Regions from separate parts of the Hymenobacter sp. B81 genome, predicted to be linked through region 1. Evidence: riboswitches for the same ligand, from Rfam matches in the RefSeq annotation. Region 1 holds a riboswitch; the other holds the start of a gene.
The links. Region 1 has a riboswitch for S-adenosylmethionine ahead of metH (methionine synthase). Riboswitches for the same ligand answer to the same signal wherever they lie in the genome.
Positions count from the first base shown of each region.

Region 2: it holds a riboswitch for S-adenosylmethionine, as region 1 does, so the genes downstream of both, ACE191_RS06095 (amino acid permease) here and metH (methionine synthase) in region 1, are expected to answer to the same signal.

Region 1 covers NZ_JBIYZW010000002.1:879,697-887,343, reverse strand. The annotation lists gene ACE191_RS14895 (hypothetical protein) at 30-353, shown strand; gene ACE191_RS14890 (hypothetical protein) at 519-734, shown strand; gene ACE191_RS14885 (SOS response-associated peptidase) at 744-1,487, opposite strand; gene ACE191_RS14880 (hypothetical protein) at 1,477-2,142, opposite strand; gene ACE191_RS14875 (PA14 domain-containing protein) at 2,224-3,333, opposite strand; SAM riboswitch class I at 3,457-3,570, shown strand; gene metH (methionine synthase) at 3,641-7,384, shown strand; gene metF (methylenetetrahydrofolate reductase [NAD(P)H]) at 7,436-7,647, shown strand, end outside.
Region 2 covers NZ_JBIYZW010000001.1:1,355,443-1,363,089, forward strand. The annotation lists gene ACE191_RS06080 (DUF7033 domain-containing protein) at 1-470, shown strand, start outside; gene ACE191_RS06085 (polysaccharide biosynthesis C-terminal domain-containing protein) at 474-1,955, shown strand; gene ACE191_RS06090 (hypothetical protein) at 1,871-2,947, opposite strand; gene ACE191_RS06095 (amino acid permease) at 3,346-4,827, opposite strand; SAM riboswitch class I at 5,223-5,315, opposite strand; gene ACE191_RS06100 (EcsC family protein) at 5,393-6,139, opposite strand; gene ACE191_RS06105 (hypothetical protein) at 6,262-6,795, opposite strand; gene ACE191_RS06110 (Gfo/Idh/MocA family protein) at 6,847-7,647, opposite strand, start outside.

The sequences.
Region 1 (7,647 bases):
CCTTCCGAACCTCTTTCGCCTGCTGAACTATGGACACTCAACTGGAGCAACACCTCGAAAAGATTATGCCTGAAGACATTGCGCGCACCTTCGAAAGCGCCTACCACGTCATTCAGGGCAACAACGAGCACATGGAAGATTTGCTGCGCCACGGCGGGCAGCTGCTGCGCAAGGCCAGCCGCCGGCTAACGCCCACGCAGATGGTGCTCGGCATTGCCGTGCTGGCCGTGGGTGCCGTGTTCGTGCTTACGCGCTATTCCGACGAAATCAGCGACGCCATTGAGGACTTTACCGATGGCGACGACAACCAACAACCGGCTAAAGACGACAAAGGCCCGAAGAACAAGCAATAGACTTTCAAGGGCTTACCTGCTTCGCCCCGCCCAGCTACTACGCGGTAGTTGGGCGGGGCGAATTGCGTTTCACATCATCATGTGGTTGCACTACGACAAGGCGCGGCTGTAATCTTGCAGCACAGAAAGCTCACACCCGCCCCGAATAATACAACCTCCTTTGCTATGAAAACGCTCTGCTACACCCTGCTGTTTGCCGTACTGGTTTCGGCGCCTCTGGAATCGAGTGCTGCTGAAACGGCGGCTGCCCCGGTAACGACGGAGGCCGCGGCTTTTTCGACCAACGATGCCGGCAGCTACGCGGCCTTCAAGCGCAAAAAGCGCAAGGCCAAGCGCCGCATGGCGGCCCGCCGCCGCAACCGCATGCGCGGGGGCTTCTAGCCCCGGGCGCTACGCCGCCGGCTCCAGCACCGCAGGGTCGTTGTGGGCCGGGGAGTTGACCCGCGTGGTCACGGTGTATTCCTTGAGAATGCCGTCGGGCAACGGGCGCAGCAGCGCCTGGTGCCCGGCGGCTTTTTCGTGGTCGTCGAGCCAGGCCAGCTCGGCGGCGCGGTCGGGCAGGATGACGGGCATGCGGTTGTGCAGGCGGGCCATCAGCTCGTTGGGCTCGGTGGTGATGATGGTGAAGGTGGGCACTACTTCGCCGGTCTGGCGGTCGGCCCACTCGTCCCAGAGGCCGGCAAAGGCGAATGGCTGCTCGTCGTGGCGCAGGATGCGGTGGGGCACCTTGCCGCGCCCGGCGGCTTGTTCCCACTCGTAGAAGCTGTCGGCCAGCACGAGGCAGCGGCGGCGCTGCAGCAGCTGGCGGAAGGAAGGTTTTTCGGCCAGGGTTTCGGCGCGGGCGTTGATGGGGCGGGGGGCCTGCTTCAGCTCGCGCGTCCAGGCGGGCACCAGGCCCCAGTTCAGCAGTTGGATGCGGCCGGGCGCGTGGTTGGTGATGACGGGCAGGGCCTGGGAGGGGGCAGCGTTGTAGGTGGCCGCCAGGGGCTGATCGAATCCGGCCTCGAAGCGCTGCTCGACGCCGGGGGTGGGCGAAATGAAGGTGTAGCGGCCGCACATAGCTTTTGGGGTCTTGGGGTCCTCAACGTAGAAGCGGGGGGTGGTGTTGGGCAGCGAAGGTAGGTCAAGGCTCACTGGGATAGTCACTGCCCTCAATCTCTCTACACTGGCCTTGCTTTAGCAGCTTCAAAGTGGTTGCGAGCTGGCCCTGATCGGCCAAGGTGGTATCGCGCTGACCGCCCGGTGTCAGCGCGACCAGGAACACAGACTTCCGCCAGCTGTTATCGGCCTGCCGGTGCTGCTGGTACCAGATGACGCCTTTCGTGTTGTCCAGCACCTGTCCGTAGAATGCCCGAGCGCGGTAAATAGGTGAGTAGTCGGCGTAGTAGTGTTCGGTACCCGGCCGGGCGTAGCGGTTCTGGCCGTTGGCCACTGCCAGGGTTCCATTGGCCGGGGAGTGGATGTAGAGGCCGGGGTTGGCGTCGCACTGGTTGCAGTAGCGGCCTGCGAAGATGAGATAGGGCGCCTGGCGACCGTTGGCTATCTGGCCGATGTAGGCTGGCTGCAGTAGGCGGGTATCGTACTCTTGACCGTCGCGGAACTTCAGCACCGAGCCGGCTACCTGTTGAAATAGCCACGCGTCCTTTTGGGCCTGGGCCGCTGCCGCAGGCTTGGCCGCGGGTTTTGACGACTCATCGGCGGCCGTGGTTAGCGTTTCCCTATTGATGGTGCAGGAGCCCGCGAGGATCAGCAAGCAGAGGCCAAAGCCGGGTTTAGCAAGCGGAAGCATAACATAATAAAACAAGTGGGTATTATTCTGGGCACTGCGACTAACGGGCGAGCTGACTCTGCCTAAACACGCTGCCCTTCCCTACCGGACGATGACTTCGACGCGGCGGTTGCGGGGGCGCTGGCGGGGGTCGGCGTTGTCGGCCACGGGGCGGGTGCCGCCGTAGCCCTGGGCCAGCAGGCGCAGCGAGTCGATGCCGCGGCCGACGAGGTAGCGGCGCACCAGGGCGGCGCGCTGCTGGGAGAGCTGTAGGTTTTTGGCGGCGTCGCCCACGTTGTCGGTGTGGCCGGCAATTTCGAGGCGCAGGCTGGGCTGGGTTTGCAGCACCCGCAGCAGGCGGTTGAGCTCGGGCTGGGAGGAAGGCAGCATGCGGGCTTTGCCCTGCTCGAAGTAGAGCTGGCGCAGCTCGACGGTGGTGCCCTTGCTGAGGGTGGAGAAGTCAGGCAGCGAGTCGGTGGGAGCGGCTGCCGCGGGACCCAGAGTAACCTGCGCGGGGAGTTGCTCGGTTGCAGCCGAACGAGCGGCAGCGGGGCGCACGGCGGGCCGGGCGGCGGAAACGGCCCGGCGGCCTACTACTACGGCCGTCGGGGTAGGCGTGATTTTGATGGCCGGCTTGGGGGCAGCGGCTACCGGCGGCGGGGCGGGTGCGGGCTTGGCGGCGGTTACGGGCCGGGCCGACTGCGGCAGGGCGGCAAACAGGGCCTGCTGCCCTACGGGCACAAAGTCTTCGGCCCGGTCGGCGCGGCGCCAGCGCAGCAGGGCGCGGCTGTCGAGGATGGTCTGGAAGTAATCGACGCGCAGGCGGTAGTAGCGGCCGGCTTCGAGGCGAATGCGCACGGTGGCGGGTACGTGGTCCTGCTCGCGCCAGGCGTTGATGAGCTGCTTGCCGCCCAGCCACACCCGCAGGCCGTCGTCCATGACGGTGGAAAACTCGTACTCGGCCGTGGCCGGCACCAGAATCCAGCCTTCCCAGCGCACGGAGAAGTACTCGCCGCCCAGGCCCGGCACGGGCGGCTGCTTTTTCCAACTGAAGTCGATGGCGGGGTCGATACGCCGGTGCACCAGGCGCTGGAAGTTGGTACCGTTGTAGTAGGAAGCCTGCAGCCCGGTGCCGGTGGGCAGGGCCGAGGTCTGGGCGCGGCTCAGCAGCGGCAGCAGGGCCAGCAGTCCGGAAAGCAACAAGGGTTTCATAGCTTAATGATAACGCCGGGCGCCAAGTATTCCGTGTGCGGCGGGCGTCCCGGGCTACCGGCTAGCCTTTTCCCGGCGCCGGGCGCGGTTTCATTTTCGGGGCGGCTGTCGTATCTTCGCTGCAGCTTATCCAGAAAGACCGAGGGACTGGGCCCTGTGACGTCTTAGCAACCAGCCACTGCGGCGGAGGTGCTAACTCCCATCCGAAGCGAGTTTCGCGTTCGGAAAAGATGAGCGGAACCGGCACCTTCTCGGGGCGCCGGGGCTTTCTGGATACGCTAGCGCGCACCTATTCCGGAAAGCCTTTATGCCCCAGCTCCCTGCCTCACCCCTCGCCGATTTGCTCGCCCGCCGCGCCATTGTGCTCGACGGCGCCATGGGCACCATGATTCAGCGCCACCAGCTCACGGAAGAAGACTTCCGCGGCACGCGCTTTCAGGACCACCCCAAGCCCCTGCGCGGCAACAACGACCTGCTCTGTCTGACGCGCCCCGACGTGATTCGCGGCATTCACGCCGAGTATTTCGCCGCGGGCGCTGACCTGGCCGAAACCAACACCTTCTCGGGCACCACCGTGGCCCAGGCCGACTACGGGCTGGAGCACATCGTGTACGAGCTGAACTTCGAGGCCGCCCGCCTGGCCCGCGAAGCCGCCGACGAGTACTCCACGCCGGAGTGGCCGCGCTTCGTGGCCGGCGCCATTGGGCCCACCAACCGCACCGCCTCGCTTTCGCCCGACGTGAACCGGCCCGGCTTCCGCGCCATCACCTTCGACGAGCTGGCCGAGGCCTACCACGAGCAGGTGCGCGGGCTGGTGGATGGCGGCGTGGATGCGCTGCTGATTGAGACCATTTTTGATACACTGAACGCCAAGGCGGCCATGTTTGCCGCCCAGCGCTTCTTCGACGAGGGCGGCCGCGTGGTGCCCATCATGATTTCGGGCACCATCACCGACGCCTCGGGCCGCACGCTTTCGGGCCAGACGGTGGAAGCGTTCTGGAACTCGGTGCGCCACCTGCCCATCCTGAGCGTGGGCCTGAACTGCGCCCTCGGGGCCAAGCAGCTGAAGGTGTACCTGCAGGAGCTGAGCCGCCTGGCCGACTGCTACGTCTCGGCCTACCCCAACGCGGGCCTGCCCAACGCCTTCGGCGGCTACGACGAAACGGCCCGGCAATTTGCCGACGTGCTGGAAGAGTACCTGCAAGAGGGCCTGGTGAACATTGTGGGCGGCTGCTGCGGCACCACGCCCCAGCACATTGCCGAGGCCGCCAAGCTGGTAACCAAGTACCCCGGCCGCGCCATTCCGGAGCGGCCCCGCGCCACCCGCCTGAGCGGGCTGGAGCCGGTGAACATTTATCCCGAAAGCCTCTTCGTGAACGTGGGCGAGCGGTGCAACGTGACCGGCTCGCGCGCCTTCGCCAAGCTCATCCGGGCCGGGCAATACGAGGAAGCCGTGGCGGTGGCCAAAGCCCAGGTGGACGGCGGCGCCCAGGTGCTCGACGTGAACATGGACGAAGCCCTGCTCGACTCGGTAGCGGCCATGACCACCTTCCTGAACCTGATGGCTTCGGAGCCCGACGTGGCGCGCCTGCCCATCATGATCGACTCGTCGAAGTGGGAGGTGATTGAGGCCGGGCTGAAGTGCACCCAGGGCAAGAGCATCGTCAACTCCATTTCGCTTAAGGAAGGAGAGGAAGCCTTTAAGCACCACGCCCGGCTGGTGCGCTCCTACGGGGCGGCCGTCATCGTCATGGCCTTCGACGAGCAGGGCCAGGCCGACAACTTTCAGCGCCGCATCGACATCTGCCAGCGCGCCTACCGCATCCTCACCGAGGAAATTGGCTTCCCGCCCGAAGACATCATCTTCGACCCCAACATCCTCACCGTGGGCACCGGCATCGAGGAGCACCGCCGCTACGCTATCGACTTTATCGAGGCCGTGCGTTGGATCAAGCAGCACCTGCCGGGCTGCCTCACCAGCGGCGGCGTGAGCAACGTGAGCTTTGCTTTCCGCGGCCACGACCAGGTGCGTGAGGCCATTCACGCCGCCTTCCTCTACCACGCCATCAAGGCGGGGCTGGACATGGGCATCGTGAACCCCGGTCAGCTCATCGTGTACGACGAAATTCCGGGGCCCTTGCTCGAAGCTGTGGAAGACGTGCTCTTCGACCGCCGCGCCGACGCCACCGAGCGGCTGGTGCAGCTGGCCGACATGCTGCGCCTGATGAGCGGCGGCGCCGGGGCCAAAGCAGCGGTGACGACCGAGGAGTGGCGCGGCTGGCCGGTGGAAAAGCGCCTCTCGCATGCGCTGGTAAAAGGCCTGACCGACCACATCGAAGCCGACACCGAGGAAGCCCTCAAGCTGCTGGGCCGCCCGCTGGCCGTAATTGAAGGCCCGCTGATGGCCGGCATGACCGTGGTGGGCGACCTGTTCGGCGCGGGCAAGATGTTTTTGCCGCAGGTGGTGAAGTCGGCCCGGGTGATGAAGCGCGCCGTGGCCTGGCTGGAGCCTTACATGCAGGCCGAGCGCGACGCGGCGGCGCTGAAAGGCGGCACCGAAGCCCGGCAAACGGCCGGCAAAGTACTGCTGGCCACCGTGAAGGGCGACGTGCACGACATCGGCAAAAACATCGTGGGCGTGGTGCTGGCCTGCAACAACTACGAAGTCATCGACCTGGGCGTGATGGTGCCCTTGGAGCGCATTGTGGACGAAGCCGAGCGCATCGGGGCCGACATCGTGGGCCTGAGCGGCCTGATTACGCCTTCGCTCGACGAAATGGTGTACGTGGCCCAAGGGCTGGAAAAGCGCGGCTTGCGCGTGCCGCTGCTCATCGGTGGCGCTACCACCTCACGCCTGCACACGGCCGTGCGCATCGGCCCGGCTTACTCCGGCCCGGTGGTGCACGTGAACGACGCTTCGCGCGCCGTGCCGGTGGCGTCGGCCTTGCTGGGCCTGGGCCGCGACGCTTTCGTGAACGACATTGCGGCCGAGTACCTGCAGCTGCGCAACGACCACGCCGGCCGGCAAAGCAACAAGGATTACGTGCGCATCGAAGACGCCCGCGCCGGCGGCTTCCAAGCCGACTGGGCCGCGGCCGACATCACCAAGCCCTCGTTCCTGGGCACGCGCGTGTTCGAGGATTACCCGCTCACCGAGCTGCTGTCCTACATCGACTGGACGCCCTTCTTCCACGCCTGGGAGCTGAAAGGCCGCTACCCGCGCATTCTGGAAGACGCTACCTACGGCGAAGCGGCCACCAAGCTATTTGCCGACGCGCAGATGCTGCTCAAGCGCCTGGTCGACGAAAAGCTGATTCAGGCCCGCGCCACCGTGGGCTTCTGGCCGGCCAACACCGTCGACCACGACACCATTGAGCTGTACCGCGACGACACGCGCCAGCAGGTGCAGGCCCGCACCTTCACGCTGCGTCAGCAAAGCCTGAAAGCGCCCGGCCTGCCCTACCTGGCCTTCTCCGATTTCCTGGCGCCCAAAACCAGTGGCCGCGCCGACTACCTCGGCGGTTTCGCCGTGACGGCCGGCATCGGGCTCGATGAACTAGTAGCCAAGTTTGAGGCCCAGCACGACGACTACTCCGCCATCATGGCTAAGGCCCTGGCCGACCGCCTGGCCGAAGCCCTGGCCGAGCGCCTGCACGAGCGGGTGCGCCGCGAGCTGTGGGGCTACGCGCCGCAGGAACACTTCTCGAACGAAGACCTGATCAAGGAAGAGTACCGCGGCATCCGGCCCGCACCGGGCTACCCCGGCTGCCCCGACCACACCGAGAAAATCACTTTGTTTGAGCTGCTCGGCGGCCCGGAGCAAACCGGCATCACGCTCACCGAAAACCTGGCCATGCACCCCACCGCGGCCGTCAGCGGTTTCTACTACTCACACCCCGAGGCGCGCTACTTCGGCCTGGGCCGCATAGCCAAGGACCAGGTGGAGGACATGGCCCGGCGCAAGGGCCTGCCGCTGGCCGAGCTGGAGCGCTGGTTGTCGCCGAATTTGAACTACGAACCCACCGCCGAGCCCGTGCCGGCCGCCCAGTAACCGTCTTTTTTTGTTGAGCCACGCCTCGCAGACTGCCAGTTTGCGCCTCCTATGAAAGTTACCGACCACCTGGCCCGCGCCAACGGCAAAACGCTGTTTTCCTTTGAGGTGCTGCCGCCCAAAAAGGGCGAGAATATTCAGACGCTGTTCTCCAACATCGAGCCGCTGATGGAGTTCAAGCCGCCGTTTATCGACGTGACCTACCACCGCGAGGAGTACGTGTACCGGCAGCACCCCAACGGCCTGCTTGAGAAGAAAACCGT
Region 2 (7,647 bases), on a different contig from region 1:
ATTACCTGTACTGGGAACCGCGCCGCACCCCCGCCCTGCTCGACGGCTGGGTCTTCGATTACGACTCCACCCTGGGCTTTGCCGAGCACTTCGGCTTCCGCAACTCGTACTGCCTGCCCTTCCATCCGTTCGACTTCGAGCAAGGCGGCTGCCACAACTTCCTCGAAATCCCGCTGAACCTGATGGATGCCACCCTGCACCACCCCCGCTACCTGCAGCTGGCGCCCGAGGAAATCATGCCCGCCATTGAGCCCATGCTCGGGGAAATCGAGCGGTTCGGTGGCGTATTCTCGCTGCTCTGGCACAACGAAAACTTCGACCCGGCCAACCACCGCAACGGCCCCCGGGAGTTCCACCGCATCATGGCCTACCTTCGCAGCCGCCGCGCCGCGTTTCTCACCGGGGCCGAACTGGTAGCCCGCACGAAAGCGGCCGCCACCGACCACTCGCAACCGACAACCGATAACTAGCATTTGGGCATCGTTCAGCGGCAGGGGCTGCGCAATACCATCATTTCCTACGTCGGGCTGGGCCTGGGCTTCGTCAACACCGCCTTTGTGCTGCCGCGCCTGCTCGGTCCCGACCAGATTGGCCTCACCCGGGTGCTGGTGAGCATTGCCACCATCTACGCCCAGCTGGCTGCGTTTGGCTTCGGCAGCGTGGGCATCCGCTTCTTTCCCTACTTCCGCAACCGCGAGGTTGGCCACCACGGCTTTCTGCCGCTGCTGCTGGGCCTGCCCATGCTGGGCTTCGGGCTCGCGACGGCCCTCTACGTGCTGGGCCGGCCGCTCATTCTGCGCCAGTACGCCCACGACGCGGCCCTGCTCATGCCCTACTACTTCTGGGGCATCGGCCTGGCGTTTTTCACCCTGCTCTACAGCTTGCAGGAAGCCTACCTGCGCGCCCTGTTTCACTCCTCCTTCACGGCCTTCGTGCAGGACATCCTGCAGCGCCTGCTCACCGCTGCCGCCGCCATCTGCTACGGCCAGGGACTTATCGACTTTCACCAGTTCGTGCTGGCCTTCATGGGCCTCTACGCGCTCAACTCCCTGCTGGCCGCGCTCTACCTGGCCTACATCGGCGAGCTGCACCTGCGCCCCTCGGCCGCGGCCTGGCAGGTGCGGCCCCTGGGCGAGCTGCTGCGCTTCGGTGGCTTTGCCCTGCTCTCCAACGTCTCGGGAACCATCATCAGCTCCATCGACGCGCTCATGGTCGGCTCGGCTATCAGCCTGCGGGCCACCGGCATCTACACCATTGCCTTCTTCATCAGCACGGCCCTCACCATTCCGTTTCGCTCGCTCAACAAGATTGCCTTCCCGCTGCTGGCCCAGTACTGGAAGGATAACGACCTGCCGCGCATGGCCGCCTTCTACCGCAGCACCACCCGCCTGGGCACCGTGCTGGGCTGCTACCTGGCCCTGGGCATCGGCCTCAACCTCGACTTCATCTACGCCCTCATCGGCAAGCCCGAGTACGCCGCCGGCGCCACCTCGGTGCTGCTGCTGCTGCTGGGCCGCCTCATCGACGGCATCACCGGCGTCAACGGCCTCATCGTCGTCACCTCCCCGCGCTACCGCTTCGATCTGCTCTTCAACGTGTCCCTGGCCGTGCTCACCGTGGCCACCAACGCCTGGCTGATTCCCCGCCTGGGCATCACCGGGGCCGCCCTGGCCACGCTCCTGTCCATGACGGCCATCAACGTGGCCCGCACCTGGTTTGTGTGGCAGGCCTACCGCATGCAGCCCTTCGACGGGCGCATTCTGCTGGTGCTGGCCCTGGCCACCGCCGCCGGCCTGCTGGCCTGGCTGGTACCCCCGGTACACTCCCCCCTGGTCACCATGCTGCTGCGCGCGGCCGTGCTCACCGCCGTCTACGCCCCCCTGGTGCTGGCCACCGGCGTCGCCCCCGAAGCCCGTGCCCCCCTGCAAAAATTCCTGGCCCGCCTGCGGCGGTAGGTGTTCGTTGCCAGTTGCCAGTTGCCAGTTGCCAGTTGCCAGTTGCCAGTTGCCAGTTGCCAGTTGCCAGTTGCCAGTTGCCAGTTGCCAGTTGCCAGTTGCCAGTTGCCAGTTGCCAGTTGCCAGTTGCCAGTTGCCAGTTGCCAGTTGCCAGTTGCCAGTTGCCAGTTGCCAGTTGCCAGTTGCCAGTTGCCAGTTGCCAGTTGCCAGTTGCCAGTTGCCAGTTGCCAGTTGCCAGTTGCCAGTTGCCAGTTGCCAGTTGCCAGTTGCCAGTTGCCAGTTGCCAGTTGCCAGTTGCCAGTTGCCAGTTGCCAGTTGCCAGTTGCCAGTTGCCAGTTGCCAGTTGCCAGTTGCCAGTTGCCAGTTGCCAGTTGCCAGTTGCCAGTTGCCAGTTGCCAGTTGCCAGTTGCCAGTTGCCAGTTGCCAGTTGCCAGTTGCCAGTTGCCAGTTGCCAGTTGCCAGTTGCCAGTTGCCAGTTGCCAGTTGCCAGTTGCCAGTTGCCAGTTGCCAGTTGCCAGTTGCCAGTTGCCAGTTGCCAGTTGCCAGTTGCCAGTTGCCAGTTGCCAGTTGCCAGTTGCCAGTTGCCAGTTGCCAGTTGCCAGTTGCCAGTTGCCAGTTGCCAGTTGCCAGTTGCCAGTTGCCAGTTGCCAGTTGCCAGTTGCCAGTTGCCAGTTGCCAGTTGCCAGTTGCCAGTTGCCAGTTGCCAGTTGCCAGTTGCCAGTTGCCAGTTGCCAGTTGCCAGTTGCCAGTTGCCAGTTGCCAGTTGCCAGTTGCCAGTTGCCAGTTGCCAGTTGCCAGTTGCCAGTTGCCAGTTGCCAGTTGCCAGTTGCCAGTTGCCAGTTGCCAGTTGCCAGTTGCCAGTTGCCAGTTGCCAGTTGCCAGTTGCCAGTTGCCAGTTGCCAGTTGCCAGTTGCCAGTTGCCAGTTGCCAGTTGCCAGTTGCCAGTTGCCAGTTGCCAGTTGCCAGTTGCCAGTTGCCAGAGTGTACTTCATCCGGCCCCGAAAAGCGAAAAACCAACAACAAAAAACCAACAACCAACGCTAGGCTCCCCCTCTCCCCCGGAGAGGGGGCCGGGGGGTGAGGCCACCGGGGCCGGGGTCCCACTCCTTCCGGCCCCCGCCCCAGTCCTTCCGGGTCCCGCCTCAACCGTTCCGGGTCCCGCCGCAGTCGTTCCGGCACCGGACGCAATCGTTCCGGCCCTCGCCCCACTCGTTCCGGGTCTGGTTTCAGTCGTTCCGGCACCGGACGCAATCCTTCCGGCACCCGCCGCAGTCGTTCCGGCACCGGTCACACTTTCTTCCTGCCGCGGAATCCTATTACCCCCCTGAAAAAGCCAACGACCCGCCACCCGTCAGGGGTAGCGGGCCGTTGGCCTGAGGTGCCGGCTGGCTTAGCCCAGCCCCGTGCCCGGGGCTTCCACCGTGGGGTCCACCGCCAGGCCCTGGCGCAGCTTGCTGTGCTTTTTGCCGTAGGCGTAGTAAATCACCAGGCCCAGGGCCAGCCAGATAAACAGGCGCAGCCAGGTATCGGCGGGCAGCGAAAGCATCATCACCAGGCAGGTCACAATGCCCAGCACCGGCACCACCGGCACCCAGGGCGTGCGGAACGAGCGCGGCGCGTTCGGCTCCCGCTTGCGCATAATCAGCACCCCCACGCACACCATCACGAAGGCCAGCAGGGTGCCGATGCTGCACATCTCGCCCACCACCCGAATGGGCACAAAGCCCGCAAACAAGCTGATGAACCCGCCCAGCAGCAGGTTCGAGCGGTGCGGCGTCTGAAAGCGCGGGTGAATCTGCGAAAACACCCGCGGCAGCAGCCCGTCGCGGCTCATCGAGAAAAACACCCGGCTCTGGCCCAGCAAATCCACCAGTATCACCGAGGTGTAGCCGATCAGGATGGCCAGGATAATGGCCGAGCTCAGCCAGGCATAGGGCGTTTGCTCGATGGCAATGGCCACCGGCGCGGCGCTGTCCTTGAATGCGGAGTAGTGCGCCAGCCCCGTCATCACGTGCCCAAACAACATGAAAAGCACCGTGCACACCAGCAGCGAGCCGATGATGCCGATGGGCATGTTGCGCTGCGGGTTCTTGGCTTCCTGCGCCATGGTGGCCACAATGTCGAAGCCGATGAACACGAAAAACACCACCCCGGCCCCGCGCAGAATGCCGCTCCAGCCAAACTCGCCAAACACCCCGGTGTTCTGCGGAATGTAGGGCTGGTAGTTGGCCGGGTCGATGTAGCGCCAGCCCAGCGCAATAAACACCAGTACCACCGACACCTTCAGGGCCACCACCACCGCGTTGAACCAGGCCGAGCCCTGGGTGCCGCGCACGATGATGGCCGTAATGGCCAGCACCACCAGCATGGCCGGCAAATTCACCAGCCCGCTCACGGTGCTGCCGTCGGCCAGCACGCTCGTCTCGAAGGGCGAGGCCACCAGTTGCGGCGGCAAGTGCAGCCCGTAGTTGCCCAGAAACTTCACCAGGTACTGCGACCAGCTGATGGCCACCGTGGCCGCCCCCACCGAGTACTCCAGCACCAAATCCCAGCCGATAATCCAGGCAAACAGCTCGCCCATGGTGGCATACGAGTACGTGTAGGCCGAGCCGGCCACCGGCACCATGGCCGCAAACTCGGCGTAGCACAGGGCCGAAAACGCGCAGCCCACCGCCGCCACCACAAACGACAGGGTCACGGCCGGCCCGGTGTGGTTGGCCGCCGCAATGCCCGTGAGCGAAAACAGCCCCGCCCCAATGATGACGCCCACCCCAATGGCAATGAGGTGAAACGGTCCCAGGCTGCGCTTGAGGGTGTGCGCGCCCGTCTCCGCGGCCTCGCGCCGCAGCAATTCCAACGATTTTGTCAGCATACAACTAGGTGCGCCCGCGCCCCTGCCGGGGCCGGCCGCCAATACGCGCCGCGCCGCCCGCCCAGGCTGCCCGCAGCAGCCCCGGCCCAACGGCCCCGCGCCACCCGACGCACGGCGCCGGGCCTGGGTGAGAAAAAGAAAACACTGGGGTGGCTCGGCGGCGTGGTGCCCCGACGTTGGAGTCGGGGCAATACTAAACGGCCCGGTCCCTGAATCGGGGCCTCCGCCAAAAAACCGAGGGAAAAGCGCCTACGCGCTCAAGCGGGCTAACAACAACAGCAACAAGCCGCCGAAGTCGGGCCGGCAGCCGCCACGGGGGCTACCAGGTGAGCCGGGGCCCCGCCGGGGCCCGGAAAGAATGCAAACGGGGAAAGCAAAGCGCCCACAGCAACTTGTTTTTATCTGGTCAGGACTTGGCACCGTTCCGGATGCTCCGGGGGGTTGCCGGCGTTTCGCAGAGCCTGTCTCTCCACGCCTCTCTATAAAAACAATCCTTCAACAGCGAAAGAATTGATGCTGCAAAGGTAACCCCCGCCGCCGCGTTTCTGCAAGCCCGGCCACTATGCTATTGCCCGGGCACCGTTTCCAGCCCGCTGCCGGGCCGGGCAAAGTAGCGCAGCCGGTAGCAGTTCATGGCCGTTTCGCCCAGCTGCTCCAGCAGCCGGTAGTTGGCTACCGCCCCCACTGCCGCCCCAATCACCGGCACCAGCTGGGCCATCTTGGCCAGGTCAATGTAGTCGCGGTACTCCTGCTGAAAGCTGCGCCAGTCGAAGGCGTGCACGTCGGTGGGCAGGGTATGGCGGTAGCTTTCCCAGTCGGCCACCCGGCGGTACACCTCGTTGCGGGTGTGCTGGCTGCTGAAGGCGAGCTGGAAGACGTGCAGCAAAAACAGCCGCTCGGTGTAGTCCTTCACATCGTAGCCGTAAAGCGCGGCCACGTCGAACAGCAGCTTGAGCTTGATGCCCAGCAGCAGCGGAAAATCGGCCAGCCCCAGCAGAAAGCCCCCCGCCCCGGTAGCCGCGCCCTCCACCGTGGCCGTGTTGCGGTAGTACCGAATGCGGGTGCGCACGGCCTCCTCGCGTGCCGCCAGCGCCAGCCCCGGCTGCGGCCTACTGGTGGTGTACGTCGAGCCAAACAGCACCCCGCGCACCATCTGCTTGATGGCCGCCGTCAGGGCCTGGTGCACCCGCTCGGGCAGCAGCGCGTTCAACCGCGTCTGCAGGTGCCGCGTGAAGCGGTTCAGCGTCGAGGGCGGCCGCTGCATCTTCTGCTGCCAGGCACGCAGCTCGGCTTGGGGGTCAGTGGGGTACATGGGCAGAGAAACGGCGCTAACCGAATCCGGTTCAGCCAAATAGGTTTGCGGAATTCATTAGCGGGATAAATATGTCGCTTATACACCAGACGATAATTGCGTATAAGTCACTTTGGCTAAATTCATTTATCCACGTTCACAGAGTCAAGAATCATAAAAGTCAAAAAATAGCGCCTTAATTTCTTGAATTTAATTTCATAATACACACGCTCTTTCTTTTCTCCCAGCCAGCTTTTAGCTGTAGGATGTTCAAATGGGTAGTTATCGATTATTATCGTAGCATGTTCGTTTGGGAAATACAAGGCCTTGTATTCACTAACAAGCACCTTCCCGCTCGTCTCAAAATATCGATCATTATAATAAACCCTGACGCTTGTCAAAGAGTCCTCAAGTGCAGGGAAGCTTAGCTGCTTATCAACTGGTCTGATAATAAACGTATCCTTCGGGGTCATCAACTTCATATAAAAAGAACTGTCAACTACACTTTTATCGGCATCTACTGAATCGATTATAACTGTAAGTTGTGATGTCCCAGCTACTTTATCCGTGCTTGATTGCGAGTATTCAGATTGACCTTCACAGGATGTCAGTGCCCCTAAGGCAATAATAGCTATTGAAGCAAAGGAGCAGAAATTGGCAACAGAGAAACCAACCATCTAAATAAAGGTGCGAGCGTGAATGATATTTAAAACCAGGCTCATCAAATTTTATTTAAGGCTATAAATCCGCTCAATAATCTCCACCACCTTCATGCCTTCCAGCGCGTTGGTAGTCGCGAAGCTGCGTTGCTGCACCGTATCCACCACGTTTTCGATGAGTTGCACGTGGTTGGCGGCCGAGCCCTGGTAGGGTCCGTAGTCGTTGGCGGGGTTGGTGGGGGCCAGCTCGGGCAGCTCGTAGCCTTGCACGTGGCAGTACTCCACCTTGTCCATGTACTGGCCCGCAATGCGCAGGCTGCCGTGCTCGGCCACCACCGTAAGCGAGCTTTCCAGGTTCCGGTCCCACACACTGGTGCTGTATTGCAGGGTGCCCGCGCCGCCGCGCAGCAGCTCGAAGCTCACCAGGCCCGAGTCCTCAAAATCGGTCAGCTCCCGGTGGTTGAAGTCGAAGAAACGAGCCTGCACCCGGTGAATGTCGCCGAACACCCAGTACAGCAAGTCCACGAAGTGGCTGAACTGCGTGAACAGCGTGCCGCCGTCCTCGGCCTGCCGGCCCTTCCAGCTGCTACCGCCGCGGTAGTAGCGCGCGTCGCGGTTCCAGAAACAGTTGATCTGCACCAGGTAAATCTGCCCCAGCCGCCCCGAGTCGACCAGCTGCTTGAGCCACTGCGCGGGCGGGGAGTAACGGTTCTGCATCACCCCAAACACCAGCCGCCCGGTTTGCAGGGCCACGTGAATGATGTCCTCGGCGTCGCGCTTGCGTAGGGCAATAGGTTTTTCCACCACCACGTGCAGCCCGTGGCGCAGTCCCTGCATGGCCTGCGGGGCGTGCAGGTGGTTGGGCGTAGC